2 regions of the Kluyvera sp. STS39-E genome follow, and region 2 is predicted to be linked to the other one. Evidence: riboswitches for the same ligand, from Rfam matches in the RefSeq annotation. Region 2 holds a riboswitch; the other holds the start of a gene.

What was found. A riboswitch is a leader RNA that binds a small molecule or an ion and turns the genes downstream of it on or off. The one in region 2 is predicted to bind cobalamin.
Positions count from the first base shown of each region.
Region 1: another riboswitch for cobalamin. It lies ahead of btuB (TonB-dependent vitamin B12 receptor BtuB); the one in region 2 lies ahead of AB4K05_RS02570 (cobyrinate a,c-diamide synthase).

Region 1 is NZ_JBFQGA010000011.1:133,060-148,867, forward strand. It holds gene AB4K05_RS21710 (PTS fructose-like transporter subunit IIB) at 1-88, shown strand, start outside; gene AB4K05_RS21715 (PTS fructose-like transporter subunit IIB) at 177-533, shown strand; gene AB4K05_RS21720 (helix-turn-helix transcriptional regulator) at 520-1,368, opposite strand; gene ppc (phosphoenolpyruvate carboxylase) at 1,551-4,202, opposite strand; gene argE (acetylornithine deacetylase) at 4,511-5,662, opposite strand; gene argC (N-acetyl-gamma-glutamyl-phosphate reductase) at 5,816-6,820, shown strand; gene argB (acetylglutamate kinase) at 6,833-7,606, shown strand; gene argH (argininosuccinate lyase) at 7,726-9,099, shown strand; gene oxyR (DNA-binding transcriptional regulator OxyR) at 9,416-10,333, shown strand; gene sthA (Si-specific NAD(P)(+) transhydrogenase) at 10,316-11,716, opposite strand; partial or broken gene fabR (HTH-type transcriptional repressor FabR) at 11,914-12,548, shown strand; gene AB4K05_RS21765 (YijD family membrane protein) at 12,564-12,917, shown strand; gene trmA (tRNA (uridine(54)-C5)-methyltransferase TrmA) at 12,964-14,064, opposite strand; cobalamin riboswitch at 14,178-14,365, shown strand; gene btuB (TonB-dependent vitamin B12 receptor BtuB) at 14,431-15,808, shown strand, end outside.
Region 2 is NZ_JBFQGA010000001.1:525,683-541,490, reverse strand. It holds gene AB4K05_RS02625 (cobalt-factor II C(20)-methyltransferase) at 1-249, opposite strand, end outside; gene AB4K05_RS02620 (sirohydrochlorin cobaltochelatase) at 246-1,025, opposite strand; gene AB4K05_RS02615 (cobalt-precorrin-6A reductase) at 1,036-1,821, opposite strand; gene AB4K05_RS02610 (precorrin-3B C(17)-methyltransferase) at 1,818-2,543, opposite strand; gene cbiG (cobalt-precorrin 5A hydrolase) at 2,543-3,598, opposite strand; gene AB4K05_RS02600 (cobalt-precorrin-4 methyltransferase) at 3,579-4,352, opposite strand; gene AB4K05_RS02595 (decarboxylating cobalt-precorrin-6B (C(15))-methyltransferase) at 4,345-4,914, opposite strand; gene AB4K05_RS02590 (cobalt-precorrin-7 (C(5))-methyltransferase) at 4,904-5,509, opposite strand; gene cbiD (cobalt-precorrin-5B (C(1))-methyltransferase CbiD) at 5,503-6,642, opposite strand; gene AB4K05_RS02580 (cobalt-precorrin-8 methylmutase) at 6,639-7,274, opposite strand; gene cbiB (adenosylcobinamide-phosphate synthase CbiB) at 7,286-8,245, opposite strand; gene AB4K05_RS02570 (cobyrinate a,c-diamide synthase) at 8,242-9,615, opposite strand; cobalamin riboswitch at 9,709-9,899, opposite strand; gene AB4K05_RS02565 (L-threonine kinase) at 10,029-10,898, shown strand; gene cobD (threonine-phosphate decarboxylase CobD) at 10,883-11,959, opposite strand; gene amiC (N-acetylmuramoyl-L-alanine amidase AmiC) at 11,966-13,216, opposite strand; gene argA (amino-acid N-acetyltransferase) at 13,446-14,777, shown strand; gene recD (exodeoxyribonuclease V subunit alpha) at 14,889-15,808, opposite strand, start outside.

The DNA of each region.
Region 1 (15,808 bases), on a different contig from region 2:
CATCGTGCGGGTCAATATTAGCGATGCGGTTAAACGTGCCGACGCTATTATGAATAAAATCGAGGCCCACTTAGCGCAAAGCGCATAGGGGATTTTCCGATACCATAAGCAATGACCGACTGGCGGGCGCAAAATTTTTGTGTCCGCCAGCGACTATTTTCTGCAAGGAGAGGACGATGACGGCAACGAGCGGACGAATGTTAGTGGCGGTAACCGCCTGCGTAAGCGGCGTGGCCCATACCTATATGGCAGCCGAACGGCTGGAAAAACTCTGCCAGCAGGAAAAGTGGAACATCAAGATTGAAACGCAAGGGGCGCTGGGCATTGAGAATGCGCTAAGCGAAGAGGATATCCGCCGGGCGGACGCGGTGCTGTTGATTACCGATATTGAGCTTAATGGCGCGGACCGATTCACTCAAAGTCGTTACGTGCAGTCCGGAATTAGCGCTTTTTTGCGCGAGCCGCAGAAAGTCATGAGCGCGGTGCGCAAGCTGCTGTCTGCGCCACAGCATACGCATATTACTCTACCGTAGTGAGCTGGCTGTGGTATTGGCGGCGATACTCGGACGGTGAGCGGTCGGTATTTTTACGAAACAGTCGACAGAAGTAATTGCTGTCAACAAAACCACAGGCATGCGCAATCTCTTTCACCTTCATGTCATACCCTTTCAACAGCCGTCTGGCATGCTCTAGACGGGTATGGTTGAGGTACTCGTTAAAGCCCATAATCCCGCTTTTCTGGAACAAATGTGACAGGTAGTTGGGTGAAATATAGAACGCTTGGGCGACCGATTCTCGGGTCATCGGTTCGGCAAAGTGGGTATCGATGTATTCGCGAATGGCATCAAACAGGGCCTGACTACGTGAGGCGGTTTGGATTTGGCTGCCGAGCAGGTCGGCGCAATGGCTAATCAGGCTGGTGGTGATAAGCCGGGCTGTTTGCTGATCCTGTTGTTGCATTTGGATCTCGCCCATAGTTTGCAGCAGAAATGAGCCCACCCGCGGCCCACGACGGGCAACGTGTTGTTTAGACACGTTTCTTAACTGACACCCATCCCACTGTTGGACGCTAAAGCCCAATTGTTGCTTGCCAAACAGCACGCTCAGGGTCGTCGCGGGTTGGTCCCACAGCGGATAGTTCCAGCCACTAGCCGGGATATACAACGCATCCAGCCCGTTCATATGCACGTTGTCGCCATGCAGTCCGGCGTCTGCCAACTGCCCTGAAAGCACAATCTCTAGGCGTGGGAAATCGACCTGAAATGCCATCTCTGGCGCAGGCGCATGGTTTGCGGGAAACCAGATTTTTTGCAACGGCGTGGTACCTGAAGCAATGTGGGAAAGCAGTGGGTTGATGTCGAAAAACATAAGGCTCCCTGTCGTAAAGTACAACGTAGAAACCTTAACTGAGGGCATAAAAAAAGGCCACAAAGAATGTGGCCTTTTGCGGGGTTAGTTCCCGTCTGTAGGCCTGATAAGCACAGCGCCATCAGGCGGTCTATGGCACATTGCCGGATGGCGGCGTTGCCTTATCCGGCCTACTTAAGGAGTTAGCCGGTGTTACGCATACCTGCTGCAACGCCCGCGATAGTCACCATCAGCGCTTGCTCGACGTTTGGATCCGGCTCTAAGCCTTCCTCTTCTGCTTTACGTGAACGATGCAGCAGTTCAGCCTGCAGTACGTTCAGCGGGTCGGTGTAGATGTTACGCAACTGGATAGATTCGGCGATCCATGGCAGGTCAGCCATCAGGTGCGCGTCGTTGGCAATATCGAGCACCACTTTGATGTCGGCTTCCAGCAGGTCGCGCAGTTCGGTACCCAGTGCCCACAGCTCAGGTTTCACCAGACGCTGATCATAGTATTCCGCCAGCCACAGGTCGGCTTTCGAGTAAACCATTTCCAACATGCCCAGACGGGTGGAGAAGAATGGCCAGTCGCGGCACATGCTTTCCAGTTTGCTCTGTTTGCCATCTTCCACCACTTTTTGCAGCGCTGCACCGGCACCCAGCCAGGCTGGCAGCATCAGGCGGTTTTGGGTCCACGCGAAGATCCATGGAATGGCGCGCAGGGACTCAACGCCACCGGTAGGACGACGTTTGGCCGGACGCGAACCCAGCGGCAGTTTGCCCAGTTCCTGCTCCGGTGTGGCGGAACGGAAGTAAGGTACAAAATCTTTGTTTTCACGCACGTAGCCGCGATACATCTCGCAGGAGATATCCGACAGCTCGTCCATGACGCGGCGCCATTCTTCTTTTGGCTCCGGTGGTGGCAGCAGGTTAGCTTCCAAAATAGCGCTGGTGTACAGCGACAGGCTGCTAACGGTAATTTCCGGCAGACCGTATTTGAAGCGGATCATCTCGCCCTGTTCGGTGACGCGCAGGCCGCCTTTCAGGCTTCCCGGAGGCTGTGACAGCAGCGCAGCGTGGGCCGGTGCGCCGCCGCGACCGATAGAACCGCCGCGACCGTGGAACAGCGTCAGTTCGATGCCAGATTTCTCACAGGTTTTGATCAGCGCATCCTGTGCTTGGTACTGCGCCCAGGATGCGGCCATGACGCCCGCATCTTTTGCGGAGTCAGAGTAGCCAATCATGACCATTTGTTTGCCCTGAATAAAGCCGCGATACCAGTCGATACTCAGTAATTGGGTCATCACGTCGTCGGCGTTGTTCAGGTCGTCCAGCGTTTCGAACAGCGGAGCGACCGGTAGCGCAAACGGAATACCTGCTTCTTTGAGCAGCAGGTGAACGGCCAGCACGTCGGATGGGGTTTTGGCCATTGAGATAACATAGGCGGCAACGGAGCCCTGTGGCGCATCAACAATCGCTTTGCAGGTGTTGAGCACTTCGCGGGTGTCGTTGCTCGGTTCCCAACTGCGTGGCAGCAGCGGGCGTTTGGAATTGAGCTCGCGAATGAGGAAGGCTTGTTTGTCGGCTTCAGACCAGCTTTCATAGTCGCCAATGCCGAGGTAACGCGTCAGTTCGCCCAGCGCTTCGGTATGGCGGGTACTTTCCTGACGCACGTCAATGCGCACCAGCGGTACGCCGAAACATTTCACGCGACGCAGGGTGTCGAGCAGTTCGCCGTTGGCGATGATGCTCATGCCGCAGGCCTGCAGGGATTTATAGCAGGCGTACAGCGGTTCCCACAGCTGCTCATTCTGGCTAATCAGACCTGCCGGTTTCGGCAGACGCTGACCTTTCAGACGGGCTTCCAGCCAGGCCTGAGTTGCCATCAGCTGGCTGCGCAGGGTTTTCATCAGGTAGCGGTAAGGCTCGGTGGCACCTTCTTCGCCAACCAACTCGCGCAGTTCGTCGGTACATTCGACCATCGACAGTTCAGAAATCAGGATCTGCACGTCTTTCAAGAACAGGTCGGTGGCTTTCCAGCGGCTCAGCAGCAGCACGTGGCGGGTGATTTCGGCGGTGACGTTCGGGTTGCCGTCACGGTCGCCGCCCATCCAAGAGGTGAAGCGCACCGGGACAAAGTCGACCGGTAGCTTGTAGCCGAGGTTCTCTTCGAGCTGTTCGTTCAGTTCGCGCAGATAGTTCGGCACGCCTTCCCACAGGCTGTTTTCTACCACCGCAAAGCCCCATTTTGCTTCATCAACCGGGCTTGGGCGGTGCTTACGAATTTCGTCGGTGTGCCAAGACTGAGCAATTAGCTGGCGCAGGCGGCGCATCACTTGGTTGCGTTCGTAGTCGGCAATATCGGTATTATCGAGCTGTTTCAGACAGTTGTTGATTTCACCCATCTTGTGGATAAGCGTACGACGCGTGATTTCGGTCGGGTGCGCGGTCAGCACCAGCTCCAGCGACAGGGATTCAACGGCCTGTTTAATGGTGGTTTCGTTGAGATTGGGTTGGTCTTTGAGTTTACGCAGGGTACGGGCAATCACTTCCGGGTTGCTCGCCGCTTCGCCTTTTGGCGAAATGCTGTGGTATTGCTCGGCGGTATTAGCCAGATTCAGGAACTGGCTGAACGCGCGGGCAACCGGCAACAATTCATCGTTGGACAGGTTCTGCAAGGTGGTCAGCAGCTCCTGGCGATTGGCTTCGTTGCCAGCACGTGATGATTTGGACAACTTACGGATTGTTTCTACACGGTCAAGAATGTTCTCACCAAGCGCATCCTTGATGGTATCGCCTAGCACTTTACCGAGCATACTGACATTACTACGCAACGCGGAATATTGTTCGTTCATTAACCCAGACACCCCATCTCATTTTATTTTGTTATATCCCGGCCTCGGAACGTAGGGGCGGGATAAAGACACCTCTTTTATAAAGCCACGTAAAAACCCTTACGTCAATTGCTGCGAAATCGCTTCAGCAAACGAATAAATCGCGACAATTTACGAAAGTTAATTCGCATCGTGCCAGATAAGAAATGCTTATGAAAATGTGAGGGCGATCGTGGGAAAGTGCGGCGTTGCGTTGCCGGATGGCGCTGCGCTTATCCGGCCTACCGATGAGGTAGGCCCAGTAAACGAAGCGCCACCGGGCAAAGGCGTTAATGCCAGCAGAAGTGATGCACGACTTGGCTAATTAAGTCTCGCGTCGGCTTAATAAAGCGTGTTTCCAGGTATTCATCTGGCTGGTGGGCCTGATTAATAGAGCCTGGGCCGAGCACGATAGTCGGACACAGGTTTTGAATAAACGGTGCTTCGGTGCAGTAGTTCACCACTTCGGTTTTGGTGCCGAGCAGGTTTTCCAGCACTTCAACCAATTGGTGATCCGGTGGGCATTCGTAGCCTGGAATCGGCGGATGCAGCTCGCTAATCGTCAGGCGACCGGGCCACTGCGCGCTTACCGGTTCAAGGGCTTCATCCAGCAGGCCGTTGAGATCGCCCAACGTCATGCCCGGCAGCGGGCGAATATCCATATGCAGTTCGCAGCAAGCACAGATGCGGTTGGAGGCGTCGCCGCCGTGGAGGCTGCCAAGGTTGAGCGTTGGATATGGCACGGTGAAGGCTTCATAGTGATAGCGCTCTTTCAGCGAGTCGCGTAGCTGCATCACGCGACCGATGGCATCGTGCATAATTTCAATGGCATTCACGCCACGCGCCGGATCGCTGGAGTGACCTGATTGGCCCAGCACGCGAATGGCGTTCGACATATGGCCTTTGTGCGCTCGCACCGGCTGCAACGAGGTGGGTTCACCGATGATGGCGCAATCTGGGCGCAGCGTGGTGGACTCGGCAAAGTAGCGCGCCCCGGCCATGCTGGTTTCTTCGTCAGCGGTCGCCAGAATGTAGAGCGGCTTTTTCAGCGTCTTCACATCCACATCACGCAGGGCGTCGAGAATAAACGCAAAGAAGCCTTTCATGTCGGCGGTGCCGAGCCCATAAAGCTTGTTTTCATGCTCGGTGAGGGTGAACGGATCGCGGGTCCAACGGCCGTCGTCGAATGGAACGGTATCGGTATGACCCGCAAGAAGCAGACCGCCTGCGCCGTGACCGGTGCTGGCGAGCAGGTTGAATTTATTGCGGGTTCCAGGGACCGGCTGAACCTCAACTTCAAAGCCTAAAGAGGCAAACCAATCAGCGAGCAGAGTGATTAAAGACGCATTGCTCTGATCGAGCGCTTCTTCGGTTGCGCTGATGGACGGGGTGGCGATCAACGCACGGTAAATCTCGATAAATGGGGGTAAATTGTTTTTCATTGTTGACACACCTCGGGTCGTGATAGTATCAATATTCATGCAGTATTTGTGAATAAAAATACATTATCATTAGGCGTAAGAAAACCCACCAACAGTAGGGTGAAGTGATTACGCTTAATCAGGCAAACAGACATAAGAAGGTGAACTGCACCGATGTTGAATACGCTGATTGTGGGCGCGAGCGGTTACGCTGGCGCAGAGCTTGTGACCTATGTAAATCGCCATCCTCATATGAACATAACCGCTTTGACGGTCTCAGCGCAAAGCAATGATGCAGGAAAGTTAATCTCCGATTTGCATCCACAGCTGAAAGGCATCGTTGACCTGCCGTTGCAGCCGATGTCCGATATCAGTGAATTCAGCGCGGGCGTTGATGTCGTGTTCCTCGCCACCGCTCATGAAGTCAGTCATGACCTCGCGCCGCAGTTTCTTGCGGCGGGCTGTGTGGTGTTCGACCTGTCCGGCGCGTTCCGTGTGAACGATGGCGCCTTCTATGAAAAATATTACGGTTTTACCCATCAGCATCCTGAGCTGCTGGCGCAAGCAGTATATGGCTTGGCCGAGTGGAGCGCGGATGCGCTGAAAGAAGCCAAACTGATTGCCGTACCGGGTTGCTACCCAACGGCGGCGCAGCTGTCACTTAAGCCGCTGATTGATGGCGGTCTGTTGGATCTCACTCAGTGGCCGGTTATTAATGCCACTTCCGGCGTGAGTGGTGCGGGGCGTAAAGCTGCTATCTCCAATAGCTTCTGCGAAGTGAGCCTGCAGCCGTACGGCGTGTTTACCCACCGCCATCAGCCGGAAATCGCCAGCCATCTTGGCGCGGAGGTGATTTTCACTCCGCATCTGGGCAACTTCCCGCGCGGTATTCTCGAAACTATCACCTGCCGTCTGAAGCCTGGCGTGACCCAGTCTCAGGTCGCAGATGCGCTGCAGCAGGCTTACGCGGATAAACCGATGGTTCGTTTATACGACAAAGGCGTGCCGGCGTTGAAAAACGTCGTGGGTCTGCCGTTCTGCGATATCGGTTTTGCCGTTCAGGGCGAGCACCTGATCGTGGTGGCAACCGAAGACAACCTATTGAAAGGCGCCGCCGCACAGGCCGTGCAGTGCGCCAATATCCGTTTCGGCTTCGCTGAGACGCAGTCTCTTATCTAAGGTGTGATGACGATGAATCCATTAATTATCAAACTGGGCGGCGTGTTACTGGATAGCGAAGAAGCGCTGGAGCGTCTGTTTACCGCGCTGGTTAACTATCGTGAATCACATCAGCGTCCGCTGGTGATTGTCCATGGCGGCGGCTGCGTGGTGGATGAGCTGATGAAGCAGCTCAATCTGCCGGTGAAAAAGAAAAACGGCCTGCGCGTCACACCGGCTGACCAGATTGACATCATCACCGGGGCGCTGGCGGGAACGGCGAACAAAACGCTGCTGGCGTGGGCGAAAAAACATGATATCGCGTCCGTGGGCCTGTTCCTCGGCGATGGCGACAGCGTGAAGGTGACCAAGCTTGATGAAGAGCTGGGCCACGTAGGGCAGGCGCAGCCGGGTTCGCCGAAGCTGATTAACCTGCTGCTGGAAGGTGGATTCCTGCCGGTGGTGAGTTCAATCGGCGTGACCGCTGAAGGGCAACTGATGAACGTCAACGCCGATCAGGCGGCTACCGCACTGGCGGCGACGCTGGGCGCAGACTTAATTCTGCTCTCCGACGTGAGCGGTATTCTGGACGGCAAAGGCCAGCGTATTGCCGAGATGACGGCGGCGAAGGCGGAACAGCTTATCGACCAAGGCATTATTACCGACGGCATGATCGTCAAAGTGAATGCGGCGCTTGATGCTGCGCGTACGCTGGGTCGCCCGGTGGATATCGCCTCTTGGCGTCACGCGGAACAACTCCCGGCGCTGTTTAACGGCACGCCGATCGGCACGCGTATTTTGGCTTAAGCATTTGTGTGCCGGATGGCGGTGTAAACGCTTTATTCGGCCTACGTGAACAGAACTTGTCGGCCGGATAAGCGCAGCGCCATCCGGCATTGAAATCGAAGAATTTAAGGAAGCATGTTATGGCACTTTGGGGCGGGCGTTTTACTCAGGCAGCGGATCAGCGGTTCAAACAGTTCAATGACTCTTTACGCTTTGATTATCGCCTAGCGGAGCAAGATATCATTGGCTCTGTCGCCTGGTCTAAGGCGCTGGTGACGGTTGGCGTGCTGACCGAGCAGGAACAGACTCAGTTGGAAGATGCGCTGGGCGTGCTGCTGGAAGAGGTTCGCGCAAACCCACAGCAGATCCTTGAAAGCGATGCTGAAGATATTCATAGCTGGGTTGAAGGCAAGCTTATCGACAAAGTCGGTCAACTGGGCAAAAAACTGCACACCGGGCGTAGCCGTAACGACCAAGTCGCTACCGACCTGAAACTGTGGTGTAAAGATACCGTCGCTGAACTGCTGGCGGCTAACCGTCAGCTGCAAAGCGCGTTGGTTGAGACCGCACAGGCGAACCAAGACGCCGTGATGCCGGGGTATACCCACCTGCAGCGTGCGCAGCCGGTGACTTTTGCTCACTGGTGTTTGGCCTACGTTGAGATGCTGGCGCGTGATGAAAGCCGTCTGCACGATACACTCAAACGTCTGGATGTTAGCCCGCTGGGCTGCGGTGCGCTGGCGGGTACCGCCTATGAGATTGACCGTGAACAACTGGCCGGCTGGCTGGGCTTCGCGTCCGCGACCCGTAACAGCCTTGATAGCGTGTCAGACCGCGACCACGTGCTGGAACTGCTTTCCAATGCCTCTATCGGGATGGTGCACCTGTCGCGCTTTGCTGAAGATTTAATCTTCTTTAATACCGGCGAAGCGGGCTTTGTGGAGCTTTCCGATCGCGTGACTTCCGGTTCTTCACTGATGCCGCAGAAGAAAAACCCGGATGCGCTGGAGCTTATCCGTGGTAAATGCGGCCGCGTGCAGGGCGCGCTAACCGGCATGATGATGACCCTGAAAGGCCTGCCGCTGGCTTACAACAAAGACATGCAGGAAGATAAAGAAGGGGTCTTTGACGCGCTCGATACTTGGATGGACTGTCTGCATATGGCCGTGCTGGTACTGGACGGGATTCAGGTGAAACGTCCACGTTGCCAGGAAGCGGCACAGCAGGGTTATGCTAACGCCACTGAGCTTGCGGATTATCTGGTTGCTAAAGGCGTACCGTTCCGTGAAGCGCACCATATTGTAGGTGAAGCGGTGGTTGAAGCCATTGCCCAAGGCAAGCCGCTGGAAGATCTGGCGTTGGCTGATTTGCAAAAATTCAGCGCGGTGATTGGCGACGACGTGTACCCGATTCTGTCTCTGCAATCTTGCCTTGATAAGCGTGCAGCCAAAGGCGGTGTATCGCCTCAGCAGGTGGCGCAGGCCATCAGCGACGCGAAGGCGCGCCTCGCATAACCGTTGTAGGCCTGATAAGCGTAGCGCCATCAGGCCGATCGGCGCACATTGCCGGATGGCGGCGTAGCCCGGCCGAGCGCAAGCGACGCCGGGTTTTTTACGCCAAAAAAAAGCGGGCCACGGGGCCCGCAAACGTTCATGTTGGCTTTTGTTAGTCGAGTTTGAGAGAAACTCCGAATCAGTGTGACGACTTCAAGGGTTAAACAAGGGTCACCTGTTTCTGTGGTGTATTATTAAACAGAATCCTTGATAGGGATAATCATTCGTTGCTATTCTATCTATCGCCATGGGCTATCGTGGCGATGGAGGAAGAATAATGAATATTCGCGATCTTGAATACCTGGTGGCATTGGCTGAACATCGGCACTTTCGCCGGGCGGCAGACTCCTGCCATGTCAGTCAGCCAACCCTAAGCGGGCAGATTCGTAAACTGGAAGATGAACTTGGCGTGATGCTGCTGGAACGCACCAGCCGCAAAGTGCTGTTTACCCAAGCGGGACTGCTGCTGGTGGACCAGGCGCGTACTGTGCTACGCGAGGTCAAAGTGCTTAAGGAGATGGCAAGCCAGCAGGGGGAGACAATGTCCGGCCCGCTGCATATCGGCCTGATTCCAACCGTTGGCCCGTATCTGTTACCGCATATTATCCCAATACTGCATCAAACCTTCCCGAAGCTGGAAATGTATCTGCATGAAGCGCAAACCCATCAGCTGCTGGCGCAGCTCGACAGCGGTAAGCTGGATTGCGTGATTCTGGCGTTGGTGAAGGAAAGCGAAGCTTTTATCGAAGTGCCGCTGTACGACGAACCGATGTCGCTTGCGATCTACGAAGATCACCCGTGGGCGGAGCGCGATCGTGTGCCGATGGCAGATCTAGCAGGTGAAAAGCTGCTGATGCTGGAAGACGGCCACTGTCTACGCGATCAGGCGATGGGTTTCTGCTTTGAGGCGGGTGCTGACGAAGATACCCACTTCCGGGCCACCAGCCTAGAAACGCTGCGTAATATGGTGGCGGCGGGCAGCGGAATTACGTTGTTGCCTGAGCTTGCGGTGCCGCAGGAACGCAAACGTGACGGCGTGGTTTACCTGCCGTGCATTAAGCCGGAACCTCGCCGTACCGTCGGTCTGGTCTATCGACCAGGATCGCCGCTGCGCAGCCGCTATGAGCAGTTAGCTGAGGCCGTCCGTGAAACGATGGACGGCCATTTTGACAAGGCGCTAAAAAAGGCGGTTTAAGCCGTTCAACGCCGCTACCCGATAGGCTTCCGCCATGGTTGGGTAGTTAAAGGTGGTGTTAACGAAGTACTCAATGGTGTTACCACCGCCTTTCTGCTCCATAATCGCTTGGCCGATATGAATAATTTCGGCCGCGCGCTCACCAAAGCAGTGAATGCCGAGGATTTCCTTGGTCTCCCGATGGAACAGGATTTTCAGGCTACCCACGCTCATGCCGACGATTTGCGCTCGTGCCAGGTGTTTGAACTGCGCACGACCCACTTCGTATGGCACTTTCATCGCCGTTAGCTGCTGCTCCGTTTTACCCACCGAGCTGATTTCTGGAATGGTGTAGATCCCGGTCGGGATATCTTCAATCAGATGCCCGGAAGCTTCACCTTTCATCAGCGCCTGTGCGGCAATCCGGCCTTGGTCATAGGCGGCGGAGGCGAGGCTCGGATAACCGATAACATCACCCACCGCATAGACGTGCGGCAACGCGGTCTGGTATAGGCTGTTTACCTTCAATTGACCGCGGCCATCGGCCTGCAGGCCAATGTTTTCCAGCGCCAGAGATTCGGTGTTGCCAGTGCGCCCGTTGGCAAACAGCAGGCAGTCGGCCTTGAGCTTTTTGCCGGATTTCAGGTGCATGATCACGCCATCATCCACGCCTTCGATTCTCTCGTACTCTTCGTTGTGGCGAATAACCACACCGCTGTTCCAGAAGTGATAGGACAGTGAGTCCGACATTTCCTGATCGAGGAAGGCCAGCAGGCGGTCGCGGGTGTTGATCAAATCGACTTTGACGTCCATTCCGCGGAAGATGGACGCATATTCACAGCCAATAACCCCTGCGCCGTAGATGATGACGTGGCGAGGCTCGTGGTGCAGGCTGAGAATTGAGTCACTGTCATAAATGCGCGGATGGTTAAAATCAACGTCGGCCGGGCGATATGGGCGTGAACCGCAGGCGATGACGAACTTATCGGCGGTTAAGGTTTCGACCGAACCGTCCGGGCATTTCAGTGCGATGGTGTGCTCATCAACAAAGTGAGCGTCGCCCTGCAGCATTTCGCAGTGATTGCGCTCGTAAAAGCCTTGGCGCATACGTGTTTGCTGATTAATCACGCTATCGGCGTGGTTCAGGATATCGGCAAACGAGGAGCGGAGAAGTCGGCTGTGGTCACTATAAAGAGGGTTTTGGTTGAATTCGATAATACGGCTGACGGCATGGCGAAGGGCTTTAGACGGGATGGTGCCCCAATGGGTACAACCGCCGCCGACGTTATGGTAACGCTCAATAACGGCGACATGGGCTCCTTGCTTCACCAGACCCATAGCAGCACCTTCACCGCCAGGGCCGGAACCAATTATTACTGCATCATAATCGTAGGAATGTGACATGGTAAGGCTTACCTGTTCTTATACATAAAAGCAACAGAATCATAACATCATCAAATGAATAACCCAATTATCGTTGGGCTTTTTTCATACGAAATAGCATAAATAGCGTGTAAACAATCATTAACAAAGCTGCGTAAGTGGATTCGTTTTGATCTCTGGTATAGTGCCAGCACGGCATATGGAAGGATTCAGTCATCGTGATGGGTGTTAGAGCGCAACAAAAAGAAAAGACCCGGCGTTCGCTGGTGGAAGCGGCATTTAGTCAACTCAGTGCCGAACGTAGTTTTGCCAGCCTGAGCCTGCGCGAAGTGGCGCGCGAGGCGGGGATCGCGCCAACCTCCTTTTATCGCCATTTCCGTGATGTGGATGAGCTAGGACTGACGATGGTCGACGAAAGCGGCCTGATGCTGCGCCAACTGATGCGCCAGGCACGTCAGCGTATCGCGAAAGGCGGTAGCGTCATTCGCACCTCGGTTTCAACGTTTATGGAATTTATCGGTAATAACCCAAACGCCTTCCGCCTGTTGCTGCGAGAACGTTCTGGAACATCCGCCGCTTTTCGTGCAGCGGTTGCCCGCGAAATTCAGCATTTTATTGCGGAACTTGCCGACTATCTGGAAATCGAAAATCATATGCCCCGGGCCTTCACGGAAGCACAGGCTGAGGCGATGGTGACGATTGTATTTAGCGCGGGAGCGGAGGCTTTAGATGTTGGCCTTGAGCAGCGTCGGCAGCTGGAGGAGCGGCTGGTGCTGCAGTTACGGATGATCTCCAAAGGCGCGTACTACTGGTATCGTCGCGAACAAGAGAAGAGTCACATCATTCCGAATAAGGTGGTAGACGAGCAATGAAACAGTCAGTTCAGGATAAAGGTACGCTGCTGCTAGCGCTGTTGGCTGGCTTATCGATTAACGGCACGTTTGCAGCGCTGTTTAGCTCCATCGTTCCTTTTTCCGTATTCCCTATAATTTCTCTGGTGCTGACGGTTTACTGCCTGCATCAGCGCTATCAAAATCGTACCATGCCGGTTGGGCTGCCAGGTTTGTCTGCTGCCTGCTTTATTCTTGGCGTGCTGCTTTACAGTACCGTGGTTCGGGCGGAATACCCGGATATCGGTTCTAACTTCTTCCCTGCGGTGCTGTCGGTGGCGATGGTCTTTTGGATTGGTTATCGGATGCGTAACCGCAAGCACGAGTCCTAATCTGTAGGCCGGATGGCGGCTTCGCCTTATCCGGCCTACCGTAGTCTTACTTCTTCGTTAACAGCACGCCGCATTCCATATGATGGGTGTACGGGAACTGATCGAACAGCGCTAGGCGCGTGATGTTATGCGTCTGACTTAACGTTTCCAGATTCTGGCACAGCGTTTCTGGGTTGCAGGAGATGTACAGAATATTGGGATACGCCTGCACCATCTTCTCGGTTTCGCTGTCCAGCCCGCTGCGCGGTGGATCGACAAAAATAGTCTCACACTGATAGCTCTTCAGATCGATGCCCTGCAAACGGTTAAATTCCCGCACGCCGTTCATTGCCTGAGTAAACTCTTCCGCCGCCATGCGGATGATTTGCACATTGTCGATGTGGTTGGCCGCGATGTTGTACTGCGCGGCGGCGACGGATGGCTTGGCGATTTCGGTGGCCAGCACGCGGTTGAAGTTACGCGCTAGCGCCAGCGAGAAGTTGCCGTTACCGCAATACAATTCCAGCAGGTCGCCGCGTGAATTCTGCGTGCTATCCAGTGCCCACTCCAACATCTGAATATTCATCGCTGCGTTTGGCTGGGTGAAGCTGTTCTCTACCTGACGGTAGATCATCTCTTTCCCAGCAACCGGCAGACGTTCATCAATATAATCCTGATCCAGCTCGATTTTGGTTTTGGTCGCCCGGCCAATAAGGTGCACATTCAGCCCCTGCGCTCGCAGCGCATCGCGCAGGATCGTGGCCTGTTCACGCCATTCGTCACCGAGTTTCTTGTGGTACAACAGCGTGACTACCGCCTGGTTGCTGAGTGTGGTCAGGTAGTCAATCTGGAACAGCTTATGACGCAGCGTTGGGTTGTCGCGTACGCCGTCGAGCATGACGGTCATCAGCGTATTAATAAGCTGGCTGGCGGCCGGGAATGAATCGACGCGGATGCGGTTTTTGGTCTGCTGGTCAAACATGATGTGGTAGAGATCGTCGCCGTCGTGCCAGATGCGGAACTCCGCACGCATCCGGTAGTGGCTGACCGGTGAACGAAACACCTCCGGCGCAGGCGCGCTAAACGGCGTCATCATCGTTTGCAGGCGAGTCACTTTCTCGGCGAGCTGAGCGTCGTACTGTTCGGTAGGGAGGTGTTCGGGGGTCATGATGCATCCTGAATAATAAAAGTACGCGGGGATTGTAGGGCTTGTTCAGGGGATGTCCAGCCTCAAGCGGGTTAAAATGATAAATAGCAGTCTGGACATCCGTATGTAACTAAATGTAGCATTCGCTTACCGGTCCTGTGAGTTAAAAGGGAATCCAGTGTGAATCTGGAGCTGACGCGCAGCGGTAAGGAAGGTAAGAAAGAAGCGCACCTAGTGCAGACACTGCGGCTTGCCGTGGGAAGTCATTCTTTCTTTATATAGCCTCCAAGCCCGAAGACCTGCCGGATGACGTCGCATGAGGTTTTATCGTCGCGAGCAACTGATAAAACCTGCGGCATCCTTTATCTATTTCGGATGCTTTTAAAAATGATTAAAAAAGTTTCGCTGCTGACGGCGTTGTCCGTCACGGCATTTTCCGGCTGGGCGCAAGACAGCAATTCAGACACGCTGGTGGTGACCGCCAACCGCTTCCAACAACCCGTCAATACCGTTCTGGCTCCTACCGACGTTGTGACGCGCGATGATATTCAGCGCTGGCAGTCGAAAGATCTCAATGATGTGATGCGCCGCTTGCCTGGGGTGGATATTTCGCAGACCGGCGGGATGGGAAGCAGCTCTTCTCTATTTATACGCGGCACCGAAGCGCGCCATGTATTGGTGTTGATCGACGGTATTCCGATGGCAAGAGCGGGTATTGGTAACGCTATCGATATTGGCCAGATTCCAGTGTCCCTAGTGCAGCGTATCGAATACATTCGCGGACCGCGTTCTGCAGTGTACGGTTCCGGGGCGATTGGTGGGGTGGTTAACATCATTACCATGAGCGACGATGAACGCGCTCAGGTCGATGCCGGGATGGGGTCGAATGGCTACCAAACCTATGACGGTGCGGTGAATAAACGCTTTGGTGACACGATGGTGACTGCGGCAGGAGCTTACCAGACGACCAAAGGTTTTAACGTCAAACCTGATTCTCCTTACAGCGGCGATAGCGACCGCGATGGTTATCGCAACAAATTGTTCTGGGGCGCCGTACAGCACAAGTTCGATGATAGCTTCTCGGGATTCTTCCGTGGCTATGGATACACGGCAAACAACGATTACGATCAGGATACAAAATATGGCTCTCCTGAAGGTAATGATGAAGGGCAGAACTATAACCAATCCTGGGACACAGGGCTTCGCTATAACTCTGGCATCTATTCCACTCAGCTTATCGCCAACTATCAGCACCTTAAAGACTATAACTACAGCAGCAATCTAGGTCGCTATGCGGGCCAAGCCACGCTGGATGATATGGAACAGCGTTATATCCAGTGGGGTAACAACATTGAGGTTGGACACGGCGCGATTAGCGGTGGCGTTGACTGGAAGCAGGAAAAGCTGGTTTCCGGCAGCACGACAAAAACTGATGCCTATAAACGTGATACGACGGGCCTTTACCTGACCGGGCAGCAGCAGATTGATTCCATTACGCTGGAAGCATCGGGCCGTGAGGATCATGATGAGCAGTTTGGCTGGCACGGAACTTGGCAAACAGCTGCGGGTTGGGAATTTATTGATGGTTACCGCGCAACGCTTTCTTATGGCACCGGCTTCCTAGCACCCTCTTTGGGGCAGCAGTATGGTGCGGCGCGTTATGCATATGGAAGCAACCGAGGCATCATTGCCAACCCGAATCTGCAACCTGAAGAATCTAAACAGTGGGAAGCCGGAATTGACGGGATTACGGGGCCGTTGGATT
Region 2 (15,808 bases):
CGCTCTTGAAACGTCGTCCCACACCACCTCTTTTTCGGCGCTATCGGCGCTCATCGGAAAATGGCAGCAGCGCACCTCCGTATGTGCAGACAGATATTCACGCACGATGGACAGCGCCAGGCTGTCGCCACCTTTGCGTCCCGCCGGGGCGTAAAGAATATCGAGCCCGCCGAGAATACGCGCCGCGCGCACGGTGATGAGATCGGCGGCTCCCGGTCCGGTGCTTAGGGCATACAGTTTTCCGCTCATGCCACCTCCAGCGATTGCTGCAGATGCTCAACAAACATCGACCGTACCGCCGGGTTTTCCCCCAGCCCACGCAGCCAAGGCGTGGCGGTGATGCCCGCCGCGGTGAACAGCGTTTTCCACGAGTCTTCTTCATCGGACGCCATATCGTTAATCGCATGGTCGCCCGCCACCAGCATCAATGGCATCAGGTGCACGCTACGCACGCCCTCGCGATTGAGACTTTCGATCAGCACATCCACTTCCGGGTAGCTCTCTACCGCGCCAACGCGCGCCGGGAAGCGCTGGACGCTCATCATGTGGTCAAGACAAGCGTAAGCGGCAAAGGCGTGATGACTGGCCCCATGCCCCATAAACACCACTTTCTCATCGGGATTAAGCGCTGGCATTTGCTGCTCCAGCGCCTGCATCAGCCGCACGTAGTCGTCATGACCACTCAACAGCGGGGTGCCGATCGTCAGACGGCGAAATAGCGGGCGCAGGCTCTGCACTTCGCGAGCGATCTTCTCGTATTCATCGCCGTTGATAATGTGCAGCGACTGCACCGCCACATCTTCGTACCCCAGTTCAGCTAGCTTTTGCAGCGCCTCCAGCGGCGTATCGGTTTCAATACCGTCACGCAGTTTGAGCTTGCGGATAATCATGCCGGAAGTGAACGCCCGGAACAGGTCACGATCCGGGCAGCTTGCCGCCAGTTCGCGTTCACAGGCGACAATATTTTTCTCACAGGTATCGTGATAGCTGGTGCCGAAGCTGACCACTAAGAGGGCTTTTTTCATCATTGTTTCCTTATGCCGTGGCCTGCCAGCGCGCCAAGCGCTCGGCAAACTCAGCCAGACTGTTCAGTCGTTCATCGCCGGTCACCAAGGGTGCCGGACGGGTAATCACGATGCAGGGAATACCGGCATCTAGGCAGGGTTGAACCTTTTCCTGATAGCCGCCTTCCGCGCCGGAGGCTTTGGTGACCATCACATCGGCGCGGCAGTGACGGTAAAATGCGGCGTTAAACTCGGCGCTAAACGGGGCGCAAAGCGCAAAGATTTCGCCCACCCCAAAGCCTAAATCGGCGCACTGTTGCATTACCTCAGGTACCGGCAGCACGCGGGCAAGCAGCGTCTTTCCCGGCAGACCTTCCCGCCACAGCGCTAGCTCTTTGCTGCCAGTGGTAAGCAGCACCCGTTCCCCCATCGTCTGAATCAGCGCGCAGGCTTCAGGGATATTTGCTACGTAGTGCAGCAGCGGATGCGTCAAGGAATCGAGCTGCTCTGGACGCTGATAGCGGCTAAGCAGCACGCCGGTCTGCTCGCAGGCCGCCTGCGCGTTACGGCTCACCACTTCGGCGTACGGATGAGAGGCATCAATCACCCAGCGGGTCTGGTGTTCGCGCAGCCAAGTAACCATCTCCGTGAGATCCATGCGCCCGCAGCGCACCTGTCCGGCAATATCGCCCGCCAGGGCTACGCCGGTTGGCGTCGCGACCGACACGGTGTACGGCACCCGTGCGGCATCAAGCTGCAGGCAAATCGCCCGCGCATCGCTGGTGCCGCCGAGGACCAGAACGTCGCCCTCACTCACAGTACGTAGCCCCTTGGCGTGATCATCAGGCCGTCCTGCACATAGGTGGTTTTATTGCCGACAATCACCAGGCTGGTCATATCAACCGGACCAAAGTCCATCTCACCAAGGGTGGTCAGCCATTTTTCTTCTTTTTTGCGCCCGGCAGATTTCACGACGCCCACCGGCGTGTTGGCGCTTTTGCAGGCGGCGAGCAGTTCAAAGGCGCGCGCCAGATGCCCTTCACGGCCACGGCTGCGCGGGTTGTAGAAGCAGATGACAAAGTCCGCTTCCCCGGCGGCGATAATGCGTTTTTCAATCACTGGCCACGGCGTCAGCAGGTCGCTCAGGCTGATATGGCAGAAGTCGTGCATCAGCGGCGCGCCCAGCAGGGAGGCAGCGGCAATGCTGGCGGTCATGCCGGGGATAAGGCGAACCTCGACATCCAGCTTCTGCTTGCTCACCAGTTCCAGTACCAGCCCCGCCATACCATAAATCCCAGCATCACCGCTGCTGATAAGCGCCACGTTGTGCCCCGCCTGCGCCAGCTCAATCGCCGCCTGGCAGCGTTCGATCTCTTTGCACATCCCGGTTTTGATAACCTGCTTATCGCCGGTAAAAGCCTTTACCAGATGGGTATAGGTTTTGTAGCCGACGACTATTTCCGCCGCCTGCAGGGCTTCAACGGCTTCCATGGTCATCATCGCCTGCGAGCCAGGACCGATTCCAATTACGCTTAACATCAGTGTGTTACTCCCAAAGTAATAGTGACGCCCTGTTCACGCAGGTTCTCGCCAATAAGATGCCCATTGCAAAGCCGCCACGCAGCGGGGCCAGAAACGCTGCCAACGCCTACCGTTTTCTTCACAAACAGCGAGGAAGGAAAACGGTGTTCGTGTTCGCGAAGCTCGGCGACGCTAAAAATTTCAAACGGTACGTCGAAGTCGCTCGCCAGTTGGTTCAGCCCGAGTTCATCTTGCTTCACCACAATGCTGCCAATCGCCTTCAGGGCCAGCGGGTCAATACGATTAGCGGCCAGCTGGCGCAGCAGCAGCGCACTTATCACCGAGCAAGAGGTGCCACGCCTGCAGCCAATACCGGCGACAATCCGCCGCGGAACCAGCTTCCAGTGCGGTATCGGCAGCTCGGGCAGCGTGTCGCGCAGCGTGATGCAGACCAACGCATCCAGTTGCGGAAGCTGCTGCAGGTCAGTGACGGTAATAAACCCGCGCCGATCGCAGCGGCTGACCGTATCGGTGAGCGACTCATCCCACCACAGCCCCACGCGCCGCTGGCTCACCAGCATTTGGTTAACGGTTTTCACTGCCGCGCGAAAGTTATCCATACGGGCATTAAGCTGGCAGGCTAGGGTATCCAGCGCCGCCACATCGTTAACGTCGGTGGCGGTGGTAATCACCGGGTCCACGCCGAGAATACCCGCCAGTTGACGCGCCAAATCGTTCGCCCCGCCGATATGCCCTGAGAGCAGGCTGATAACGTGCTGACCGCGCTCATCAATGACCACCACCGCCGGGTCATGGAATTTATCTACCAAAAGCGGCGCCAGCACGCGCACTGCAATCCCGGTCGCGCCGATAAAAATCAGCGCCGAATAGCGGGTAAATGCCTGCTGCACCTGGTGGGCAAAGCTGCTGTCAAAGGGCAAAAAACCGTCCTCAACCAGCCCTTCACGGGTAAAACAGGTCATTGGCAGCGCAGTACGGAGTCGCTTTGCCAACGCCACACCGCCGGGCGTCAGGCACAACAGTGCGATACCGTCAGGCTTTACGGTATTCATGACTGAAATCCGCCGCGTAGAGTCGTGAGTAGTGGTATTCATCGCCTAAGAAATTGCCGACCAGAATGAGCGCCGTTTTGCGAATACCGGCATCGCGCACTTTGTCACCGATATCCGCCAGCGTGCCGCGTACCGTCTGGCTTTCCGGCCAAGTGGCCTTATAGACCACCGCCACCGGCGTCGTGGCCGGGTAGCCGCCATCGATCAAACGCTCCGCCACTTTGTGGATGCGCTGCACCGACAGGTAAATCGCCATCGAGGTTTGGTGTTGGGCGAGGGATTCAAGCTGCTCGCGCCCCGGCACCGGGGTACGCCCCTCCAACCGGGTGATAATCAGGCTTTGCGAGACTTCCGGGACGGTGTACTCCACGCCCAGCTCCGCCGCCGCACCAAGAAACGCGCTGACACCCGGCACCACCTGATATGCGATACCTCGACGAGTCAGTTCTTCGCCCTGCTCGCGCACCGAGCCATACAGCGAGACATCGCCGGTTTGCAGGCGTACCACCGTTTTCCCGGCCTTCACCCCCGCTTCCATCAGCGAGATGATCTGCTCTAGGTGCAATCCGGCACTGTCATGGCATTCAGCGCCCGCTTGGCAGTAGTCCAGTAGTTCGGTGTTAATCAGCGATCCGGCGTAGATAACAACCTGCGCCTGCTGCAGTAAGCGGTAGCCCTTCAGGGTAATCAGGTCACGGTCGCCGGGACCTGCACCGACGAACCAAACGCAGCGTGGGTCAAAGGCCTCAGCCATGGTTTTCTTCCTTCTGACAGGCAATCACAAAAACGGGGTTATGCGGTTTGAAATAGTGGCCGCTGCCAAGCGAGGTCAGCGCCGCGACGCCCAACTGCTGGCAGTCAACGTTACTGATCCCCAACTGGCGTAAATGACCGAGGGCGCTGTGCAGGTTTTCCTGCAATATAAAAGTCATCACCAGCCGCCCTGCGGGGCGCAGCTGGCGTAAAGACCAGTCAATCAGTTCGCACAGATGGCCGCCGCTGCCGCCCATAAAGACGGCGTCGGCAGGCTCGGCGATAGCAACCGGCGCGTCGCCCTCGACGATGTGCACGTTGGCGCAGGCGAAATGCCGACAGTTTTCTGCCAGCAACCGCAGCGCCACCGGGTTGCGCTCAATGGCGGTCACCTTAAGCGTTGGATTTTGTAGCGCCGCCTCAATCGAGACGCTGCCGGTTCCGGCACCAATATCAATCAGGTGGCGAGCCCGATGCAGTTCAAGCTTTGAAAGCGCCAGCGCACGCACCGCCTCTTTGGTCATCGGCACCTTTTCGCCGCGTAAAAACAGCTCATCTTTCATCGAGGATCACCACCGTGTTCATCTCATAGTCGTTCACGACCGCACTGACCCGCAGCCAGTGGATCCGTTCGTCGTCCTGGGCCAGATTTTCGCCAACGATCATCCAGCGATGCCCCTTGCCGCGCGCTACCAACTCGGCGGCAATGGTTTTCGGCCCGCAGCGCTTGTCGGTGACCATCGCCACTTTTTGGTGAGTGGCGAGCACGTCAAAGTTGACCGCGCGCCCGTGGCTGCTGGTGAGCCACATGTCATTCATATCGACTCCCGCCCGCGCGCACAGATACTGCACGGCGCTGACGCCGGGGATCACCTGCACGTTATCGCGACCAAAATGGGCGAGCAGGCGCGTGCCAATGCCGTAAAACAGCGGGTCGCCGGACGCCAGTACCACCACATTTTGCGCAGAGCGGGCCTCTATCCACGCCAGCACCTCGGCGATATTCGCGCCCAATGCGCAGCGCTCGCCGGAAAAATCAGGGAACTGCGCCAGATGGCGCGCGCCGCCCACCAAGGCATCGGCGCGGCTGACCGCCTCTTTGGCCAGCGGCGTCATCAGTTGAAGCCCCGCAGGGCCTACGCCCACCACCGTCAGCATGTCATCGCCTCCACAATCTCGTTCACCGGACGATTGCTGCCGAGGATCTGGTTATCAAAGGAAAACATAATGGCGTCGCAGATAGGGGGCGCTTTGGTAAAGCGCAGCCGCTGCATGACCCGCTGGCAGATACGTTCGGCCAAGTGGTTGTAGAGACGCTGAAAGCCATAAGCGTCGATGTGCTCCATCGCGGCTTCGGTGGTATCACAGTCACTAACCAAGGTCAGCAGTTCCAACGGCGCGCCAAGCAACGCCAAATGAGCGATCAGCGTTTCCATACGCGCATCGGCAATATGGCTATGGGTATGGAAAATTCCGGCGGCGATTTTAATCAGCTTGCCCGGGTGACCGATCAACACAATCTGGCGAAAGCCAAGGCGCACCGCCTCTTCAATCATGTAGCCCACGAAGTTGCTCATGGTCACCACCCCCTGCGGGTCGATGCCCATCTGCTCGCGTACAAAGCGTTCACCGTGGTTGCCCGGCACCAACACCACGCGTTCCAAGCCAGCGGCACGCTTCATCTCCAGTTCCAGCGCCAGCGAGCGTTTCCAGCTCTCTTCCGACATCGGTGTGACAATTCCGGTGGTGCCGATAATCGAAATGCCACCAAGGATACCTAGCCGCGAGTTATAGGTTTTCTGCGCCCGCTCTTCCCCTTCCGGGGCAAAGATTTCCACCTCCGCGCCGCGCGTCGGGCCAATCGCTTCGCGCACGGCGGTTTCAATGGTGTGGCGTGGGGTACGGTTAATCGCCGCGCTGCCGATGGGCAATCCAATGCCTTTACGGGTGACGGTGCCAACGCCTTCGCCACCGCGCAGCGTGATCTCCCCGCTGTCGCTCAGGGTGACGCGGGCAAAAATGAGCATCCCGTGAGTGGCATCAATATCGTCGCCGCCGTCTTTGCGGATCGCGGCGATGCCCTGCTGTCCTTCAACGTGCGGCGATTCCACGTTCATGTTCAGCGTCACGCCGGAAGGGGTGACAATCGACACCTGATGAATCAGGTGTTGGCGCATCACCATCAGCGCGGCGACTTTGGCCGCCGCCGTTGCGCAGGAGCCGGTGGTATACCCTTTGCGTAGCGCTTTGCCGTTATGCCACACCGGGGCGTCGAAGGCCGGTTCACTCATTGGGCGGCCTGTAAGTGGTAGAGAATGGCGTTTACGATAGCCGCGGCCACGTTGCTGCCGCCCTTGCGACCCAGCGCGGCAATGCCCGGTAAACCGCTGTGGCTAAGCGCATCTTTCGACTCCGCCGCGCCGACAAAGCCGACCGGTACGCCGATAACGCCACCGGCTTCCAGCCCTTTATGTTCCAGTAGACGAAACAGCGCGGTTGGCGCATTGCCAAAGACAAACACCTTATCGCCCTCTTCTTTTGCCGCGATATCCACCGCGGCCATCGAGCGGGTTATGCCTTGAGATTTGGCTTCACGTACCACGCGCGGATCGCTGATGTAGCAGCGACACTCGCCGCCAAAGGTCGCCAGCAGATTTTTATTGATGCCTGAGAGCGCCATAGTGGTGTCGGTATAGAGCGTGCACGGGCGGCTTAGCGATTCGCACAGTCGCGGCAAGGCATCTGGGGCAAACCACAGAATATCCAGCCACTCAAAGTCAGCGGTGGTATGAATAACTCGCTTGATGATGGCTTCGTGTAGCGGGCTGGCAAAGCGATAGTCCGGGCGCGTTTCATGGATAATCTCGCTGATAATCTCAAAGCTTTTACGCTCGATTGCCTGCGGTTGCTGGATATAGTTCATTACTGCTCTCCTTAGGCCGCGTCAACCAGCCAGAACCTGACCGCCATAAACAGCAGCAGGGCTAGCGTTGACGCCACCCACATCAGTCGAATCGTTTGGGAAATATCATCAATGGCAATGGCGCGGTGGGCGTCACCAATCCATGGTTTGTCGACGCGCTGGCCAAAATATTCGTTTGGGCCACCAAGACGGATGCCCAACGCGCCAGCCACGGTGGCCTCGGACCAGGCGCAGTTTGGGCTGCTGTGGTTGTATCGGTCCCGCCAGCCGATGCGCAGCGCGTGCACGCCGTCGAGTCGGCAGAGGAAGGCCGCGGCACTGATCAGCAGCCAGCTCAGGCGCGCAGGAAGATAGTTGGCGACATCATCAAGTCGGGCGCTGACCATACCGATAGCGCGGTATTTTTCATGCTTATAGCCGACCATCGAATCGAGGGTATTTACCGCTTTATAGGCCATCGCCAGCGGCGCGCCGCCGAGCAGCAGGAAAAATAAGGGCGCGATAATGCCGTCAACGGTGTTTTCCGCCACGGTTTCTACCACCGCGCGATTAATTTGTTCAGGCTGGAGCGCAGAGGTGTCGCGGCCCACGATCCACGACAGCTTCAGGCGACTTTCTCCAAGATGACCTTCGCGTAGCGGACGGGCAACATCCTGCGCACAGCGCGCTAGGCAACGCCCCGCCAGCACGGTGAAGATCATCCACACCTCAACGCCCCACCCCAGCCACGGATGTATCGACGCGGCCAGTTTTAGTACGCCCCAGGCGATACCGTAGGTCAGCCCGACCACCACCAGCCACATCACGCCGCCGCCGATACGTAGGGCGCGGTCGCTATGACAAAAACGGCGCACCACGCGCTGAACGGCGTTAATCAGATTTCCTATCCAGCGCACCGGATGCGGCCAGTTTTGCGGGTCGCCGAGGGTAAAATCGAGCAGCCATGCGAGGCCCCAAGCCAGCAACGTCATTGGACACTCCTTGCGGCGGCAAACCAGTGGTTCAGCATGGCGGGACGCTGGGCGAAGTGCAGGTGCAGGTAGCTGGCGAAGGTGTTACCGCGCTGCCAGCCGCCTTGCCATTGCTGGAGAGTCTCGCCATCGCGGACTTTGCGACACGACATCGCCGCCGGAATTTGCGGGATAAAATCGGAGTAGTGGAATTCATGCCCGCGCAGGACGTCACCGGGAGCGGCGAGCAGCGTCGGGCTTTCAGCCTGTGCTTCACAGTAGCCAAAGCGAGTCAGTCGTTTGCCCATTTTACTGGCGCCGGGAAGAATATCGGCCATAGCGTGGATCTCGCCCTGCGCATCCTCCAGCGTGCTGCCGAGGTACATCAGACCGCCGCATTCGGCGTAAATCGCCACGCCGCGCCGGTGGGCAGCACGAATTTGTTCCAGCATCGGTAGGTTAGCCGCGAGTCTGCGGGCGTGAAGCTCCGGGTAGCCGCCGCCCAGCCACAGCATTTGGCAATCCGGCAGCTTGCGGTCATGAAGCGGGCTGAAGCGAACAATCGTCACCCCCGCCCGTTCCAGCAGCGCCAAGTTGTCCGGGTAGTAGAAGTTGAAGGCCTCATCATCGGCCAGCGCCAGCGTTAATCCCTCGCCGTGCAGCGGCGTGGCTGGCCATTCCCCCACCGGTAAGGCGGACAATTCAGTGAGCGCGAGCAGTGCGTCGATATCCAGCGTACGTTCAAGGCCCGCAGCAAAGTCCTGCCACGGCTGAGTATCCACCGTCGATTCCCTAGCGGTAACTAGGCCAAGATGGCGTTCGGGCAGCGCCACCCCTTCGGCACGCGGGGCATAGCCCAGCACCGGCAAGGCGCAGTAGCGTTCGATGGCGCTTTTCAGCAGTTGAAAATGGCTGTCGCTGTTGACACGATTGACAATCACCCCAGCAATATTGAGGCTTGGGTCGAAGTGCTGAAAGCCCATCACCGTCGCCGCAATCGAAGTGGAAACGGCTTTGCCATCCACCAGCAAAATGACCGGGCAGCCTAGCTGTTTAGCCATCGCCGCGCTGCTGCAATAGTTTGGGTCGGTGCCGTAGCCATCATACAGACCCATCACGCCTTCAATAACGGCGATATCAGCCTGCTGCATATGCTCGCCAAACAGCGCATTGAGGATTGAGGGGGGCAGCATAAAGCCGTCGAGGTTTCGCGAAGGGACGCCGCACAGCGCAGTATGCCAGCCGGTGTCGAGGTAATCAGGGCCAACTTTATACGGCTGAACCCGCAGCCCGCGCTGCATAAGCAGTTTGAGCAGACCAAGCGTCACCGTGGTTTTACCACAGCCGCTGCCGGTGCCTGCGAGAACAAATGCGTGCTGTTTAGCTGCCATACCCTGACCTTTTTCAGGCAGGATTTGGTATAGCCGTGCGCTTGCCCGACCTAATGGCCGTGCAACACAAAGCAACCCACTTCCCACCGAAGTTGTTGTTAATGGCCAACAGGCAGGTCTTCTGGCTTAGCGTCATCCTCGCCCGTCCTTCCCGATCTAGCGATCAGTGGTGTTTACGGGGTCGTCAGCATCACAGCAGCGGGGGCTGCGGAGGATTTATACACGTGTGTATTCACCTCCTTCCCTGGCACATAATATGCCAAACCTGTTGGTTGCAGATTTATGCCGGTATATACCCGTCATAAAAATAAAAGCGCCTTACTCTAGCGCCGCGCATGAATCATTTCGTTGCGCTATGACAATACCGGTATATTTACGGTAGTTATATTTCGTTGGGCAAGACAAGGAAAATCATGAGCGTGGCGCGCTGCCCCGGTTCCTGCGGGGAATTGATACAAGGCTGGATTCTGGGCAGCGAAAAGCTCATCTCCTGTCCAATAGACTGGTATAGCACGGTGGAAGTGCGCGACGGCACGCCGCTGCCCGACGAACGTCCGCTCACCCGAGCGATGGTCAGCGCACTGCTCGCCCACTTTGGCTATCCGCAGGCGTTAAGCTCGGCGCTGCGCATTGAAGTGGACTCAACCCTGCCCATCGCAAAAGGGATGGCCAGCAGCACCGCCGATATCGCCGCCACCGCCGTGGCCGCGGCCCATCATTTGGGCCATTCGCTTGATGAGTCTACGCTTGCTGCGCTTTGCGTCTCGCTGGAACCGACCGACAGCACCCTGTTTCGCCGGTTAACCCTGTTCTGTCACCATCACGCCACCACGCAGATTGCCTGCGCTCCCGCGCCGCATTTCGACCTTTTAGTCCTTGAAAGTCCAGTGTTTTTGCGCACCGCAGACTATCATCGCCTTCCTCGCGCAGCGGCGCTCACGGCGCATGCCGAGGTTTTGCATCAAGCTTGGGGAAAAGTGCAGCGCGCCTGTATTGAGCAAGACGCTAGCCTGCTTGGCGAAGCGGCAACGCTCAGCGCTATCGCCAGCCAGTCGCTGCTGTCCAAGCCAGGCTTTGCGACGCTGATGGCGCTGGTAGAGTCCTGTGATTTATACGGCCTGAACGTGGCGCACAGCGGCAGCGTGGTCGGGCTGATGCTCGACCAAGATCGTCATGATGTGGAGTATCTTAGGTGGGCACTCACGCAGAAAAAACTGACCAATCATTGGCCGAAGCAGCACCTGTTAAGTGCGGTGTCGGGCGGGGTTCAGCTTAGCACCTGACGCATTGCCGCCAGCAGCCGCTGGTTTTCGATTTTGCTCCGTACCGCGACGCGGAAGTAGCGCCCGTCCAGCCCCGGATAGTTGGCGCAGCTGCGAATCAGTATGTGCTGTTGCAGTAACGCGTATTGCAGATCAACATCCGCCCGTTCGCAGCGTAAAAACAGATAGTTCGCTCGCCCCGGATAGACGGTCAATCCGTCAATTTCCCCCAGCGCCTGATACAAATGCTGACCTTCTCGTGCCAGCCAGCCCAGGGTGGTCTGCTGGTAGTCGCGGTCGTTAAGCACGCTGACTCCCGCCAGCGCAGCAAAAGCGTTGATTGACCACGGCATCTGATGCTTGCGCAGACGCGCCACCGCTTGCTCATCACCGTTAAGCAAATAACCCAAACGCAGGCCGGGAATGGCGTAGAACTTGGTCAGCGATCGCAGCACCCAAATGTGCGGATTTTGTCCTAGCTGCGGAATAAAACCTGGCTCGTCGGTCATAAAATCGATAAACGCTTCGTCGAGAATAAGCGCGATATTGAGCGTCCGACAGCGCTCAGCGATGGCATCCAGCAGCGCGCGCTCCGGCATTAGCCCGGTGGGATTATTTGGCGTGCACAGGAACAGGCAGTCGAGATCTGCCGTCAGCGCCGGCAAAATCCGCTCGGTCAGCTGCCAGCCGTCTTCTTCGCGCAGGGCAAAGGTCTCTATTTCACAATCGAGGGTTTCCAGCGCCCGGCGATACTCAGCAAATCCCGGTGCAATGACCATCGCCCGGCGCGGCTTCAAACCGTGGACGAGGGTAAAAATCGATTCGGTTTCACCATTGCCCGCCAGACACCACGACGCAGGAACACCGTGATGCGCCGCCAGCGCCTGATGCAGTTGCTGATAGTCGACGTCGGGGTAACGCTCGACGCAGTTAAGATTGTCGATAATCGCCTGTTTAAGGCCTGCTGGCATCCCCAGCGGATTGATGTTGGCGCTGAAATCCAGCAGCGTATCGGCATCAACGCCAAGCAGTGCCGCCGCTTCGCGAATATTGCCGCCGTGGGCGCTCTTTAGCAAAGACACGCCGGCTTATCCGCGCCTTGCCAACGTCGCACCGTCGGCAAAGTAGGCTTTGATCCCGGCAAGGATCGACTCGGCAACCTCCTGCTGGAACTTTGCAGTTTTCAACTTACGTTCCTCTTCGACGTTACTGATAAACGCCGTTTCGACGAGGATCGACGGAATATCCGGTGCTTTTAGTACTGCAAAGCCGGCCTGCTCCACCTGATTTTTATGCAGATTGTTGACCTGCCCCAGTCGTTTAAGCACCGCTTTGCCAAATTTCAGGCTGTCAGTGATGGTCAGCGACTGCACCATGTCAAACATGGTGTGATCAACGTAGCGGTCGCCACTTTTGCTTACGCCCCCCACTAAGTCGGCGGCGTTCTGGGTTTGCGCGAGGTATTTAGCCGCCGTGCTGGTGGCCCCTTTGGTCGACAGCGCAAACACCGATGAGCCGCTCGGCTGACGGCTGGTAAAGGCATCCGCATGAATGGAGACGAAAAGATCGGCGCGCTGTTTTTGCGCTTTCGCCACCCGCACTCTTAACGGGATAAAAATGTCTTCGTTGCGCGTCATGTAGGCTTTCATATTGCCTTCTTTCTCAATCAGCGCGCGCAGGCGACGGGCAATTTGCAGCACCACGTCCTTCTCCCGCGTTTTATAAAGTCCGACCGCGCCGGAGTCTTCACCGCCGTGTCCGGGATCAAGCATGATAACGATCGGCCGATCGCGCCCGGCTTTGCCCGGCTGCGGGCCGCTTTGCGCCGGTGGCACCTGCTTTTCGAGGCCGTCTTTGTTGTACTCTTCCAGCAGCGCCAGAAGCGGATCCTGGACATCGTTGCTGTTGACCGGGTAGAGATCCATCACCAGACGTTCTTTAAAACCGGCCACCGGTGCTAGGGCAAACAGCTGCGGTTTTACATCTTGTTTAAGCTCAAACACCATGCGCACGGTTTGCGGATCAAACTGCCCCACGCGTGCCGATTTAATATAGGGATCGTCGGCACGAATTTGTGCCCCCATGCCCTTGAGCACCGAGTTCAGGTTGACCCCTTCGAGATCCACCACCATGCGGTCGGGATTGCTCAACGCAAACTGTCGATACTTGATCACACGGTTGGATTCTACCGTAACGCGCGTGTAGCTGGACGCAGGCCAAATGCGCACGGCCACCACCTGACTAACGGCAGCAAACCCCACCTGACTCACGCTCAATAACCACATGGCGCCCGCCCCTTTTAACAGGCGACGACGACTTAAGGACTGACTTCCCGACATGCTCCATCCCAGGCAAAAAAAAACAATTTCAGTTTACGCATAATACGATTGACCGAAAACTTTAACCAAAGGCGAATAAACTGTCATCTATAAAAGGGTAAACATTCGTAGGATCAACGAAATTGGCCGCGAGGTTTTCCACTACTTAGGCAAATTCCGGCTTGCTTTTCGGCCAAAAACAGAATAAAAATACAATAATTACGAATAATCATGCATTGAGGGTTGTGCCGTGGTGAAGGAACGTAGAACCGAACTGGTAGAGGGGTTTCGTCACTCCGTCCCCTATATTAACGCCCACCGGGGGAAGACGTTTGTCATCATGCTTGGCGGCGAAGCCATCGAGCATGAAAACTTTTCCAGTATCGTCAGCGATATTGGCCTGCTCCATAGCTTAGGCATTCGCCTCGTGCTGGTCTACGGTGCGCGCCCGCAGATTGACGCCAATCTGGCGGAGCATCACCACGAGCCGACTTATCACAAACACATCCGCGTAACCGACAGCAAAACGCTGGAACTGGTCAAACAGGCCGCTGGCCTGCTGCAGTTGGATATCACCGCCCGACTGTCGATGAGCCTCAACAACACCCCGCTCCAGGGTGCGCACATCAACGTGGTGAGCGGCAACTTTATTATCGCCCAGCCGCTGGGCGTGGACGATGGTATCGACTACTGCCACAGCGGACGTATTCGTCGTATTGATGAAGAGGCGATTCACCGCCAGCTCGACAACGGCGCAATCGTGCTGATGGGGCCGGTGGCGGTCTCTGTAACCGGCGAGAGCTTTAACCTGACCTCAGAAGAAGTAGCTACCCAACTGGCGATTAAGCTTAAAGCCGAGAAGATGATTGGCTTTTGCTCATCGCAAGGGGTCTACAACGAGGATGGCGAGATTGTCCCAGAGCTTTTCCCCAACGAAGCGCAGGCACGCATTGAAGAGCTGGAACAAGAAGGCGACTATCTCTCCGGCACCGCGCGCTTCCTGCGTGGTGCGGTCAAAGCCTGCCGCAGCGGAGTACGTCGCAGCCACTTAATCAGCTACCAAGAAGATGGCGCGCTGTTGCAGGAGCTGTTCTCCCGTGACGGTATCGGTACGCAGATTGTGATGGAAAGCGCCGAGCAAATTCGCCGCGCAACCATTAACGATATCGGCGGGATCCTCGATTTAATTGCCCCGCTTGAGCAACAGGGAATTCTGGTACGCCGTTCGCGCGAACAGCTGGAGATGGAGATCGACAAGTTCACCATTATTCAGCGAGATAACACCACCATCGCTTGCGCTGCGCTGTATCCGTTCCCGGAAGAGAAAATTGGCGAGATGGCCTGCGTGGCGGTTCATCCAGACTACCGCAGTTCGTCGCGTGGTGAAGTGCTGCTTGAGCGTATTGCCGCCCAGGCAAAACAGATGGGCTTAAATCATCTGTTTGTGCTGACGACGCGCAGCATTCACTGGTTCCAAGAACGCGGATTTAAGCCGGTAGATGTGGAATTGCTGCCGGAAAGTAAAAAGCAGCTATATAACTATCAGCGGCGGTCGAAGGTGCTGATGACCGATCTGGCTTAACCTTAGTGCGTTATTTTGCCGGGTGGCGCTGCGCTTACCCGGCCTACAATAGCTTCCCCAACGCACCGACTGTAGGCCTGATATACACAGCGCCATCAGGCAATACAGCTCTCATTTCATCTCAGCAAATATCGCCGACAGCCCGCTGCGCCGTTCGGTGCGCGTAGCAATGGCCTGCACCAGCAGGTTTTCATCGGCATACAGCGACAAACGCGCTTTTGCTCGGGTGATTGCCGTATAAACCAGTTCACGACTCACCACCGGAACAATCTGCGTAGGCAAAACTAGCGCTGCGTGGGTAAACTCCGATCCCTGCGATTTGTGCACCGTCATTACCCAGGCGGTATCGTGCTCCGGCAGGCGGCTTGGCTGTACGGATTTAATGCTGCCATCCGGCATCGGGAACCAGACGCGCATTCCCTGGCCGCGATCTAGCGCAATGCCGATATCGCCGTTAAACAGCCCCAGCGCACTGTCGTTGCGGGTAATCATCACCGGGCGGCCTTCATACCAGCGCGAATGGCGCTGCGGCACAATCTGTCGATGACGCGTCAGCAGTTGTTCAAACTGCGTGTTCAGCCCGCTAACACCCCAAGGCCCTTCACGCAGGGCGCACAGTAGCTGATATTCGCCAAACGCCGATAGAATCACCGCCGGGTCGGCACGTTCACGCAGCAGTTGGAGATAGTGCCCGTAACCCGCGCGCGCATCGTCGAGCATGGCAGCGTAGTCATCCGTTGTACGCTGCGGCTTAAGTTCGATATCGTTAAATCCGCGGCCAAAGGTTTCAGCGACGGCTTTTTTATCGCCCTGATTGACTGCACTGGCCAGCGTTCCGATACCGGTGTCGCGACCAAAACGATAGCTAGTGCGCAACAGACACAGGCTATCGCGCAGTGCGCTCGCCGCATTACCTTCCCCAGCCGGCACCTCGGTACCGGTTAACCGACTTAGCTCATGCGCACGTTCGGCGGTATAGCCCGCATTCACCCAACTGCAGATATCCCCGAGCACCGCTCCGGCTTCGACCG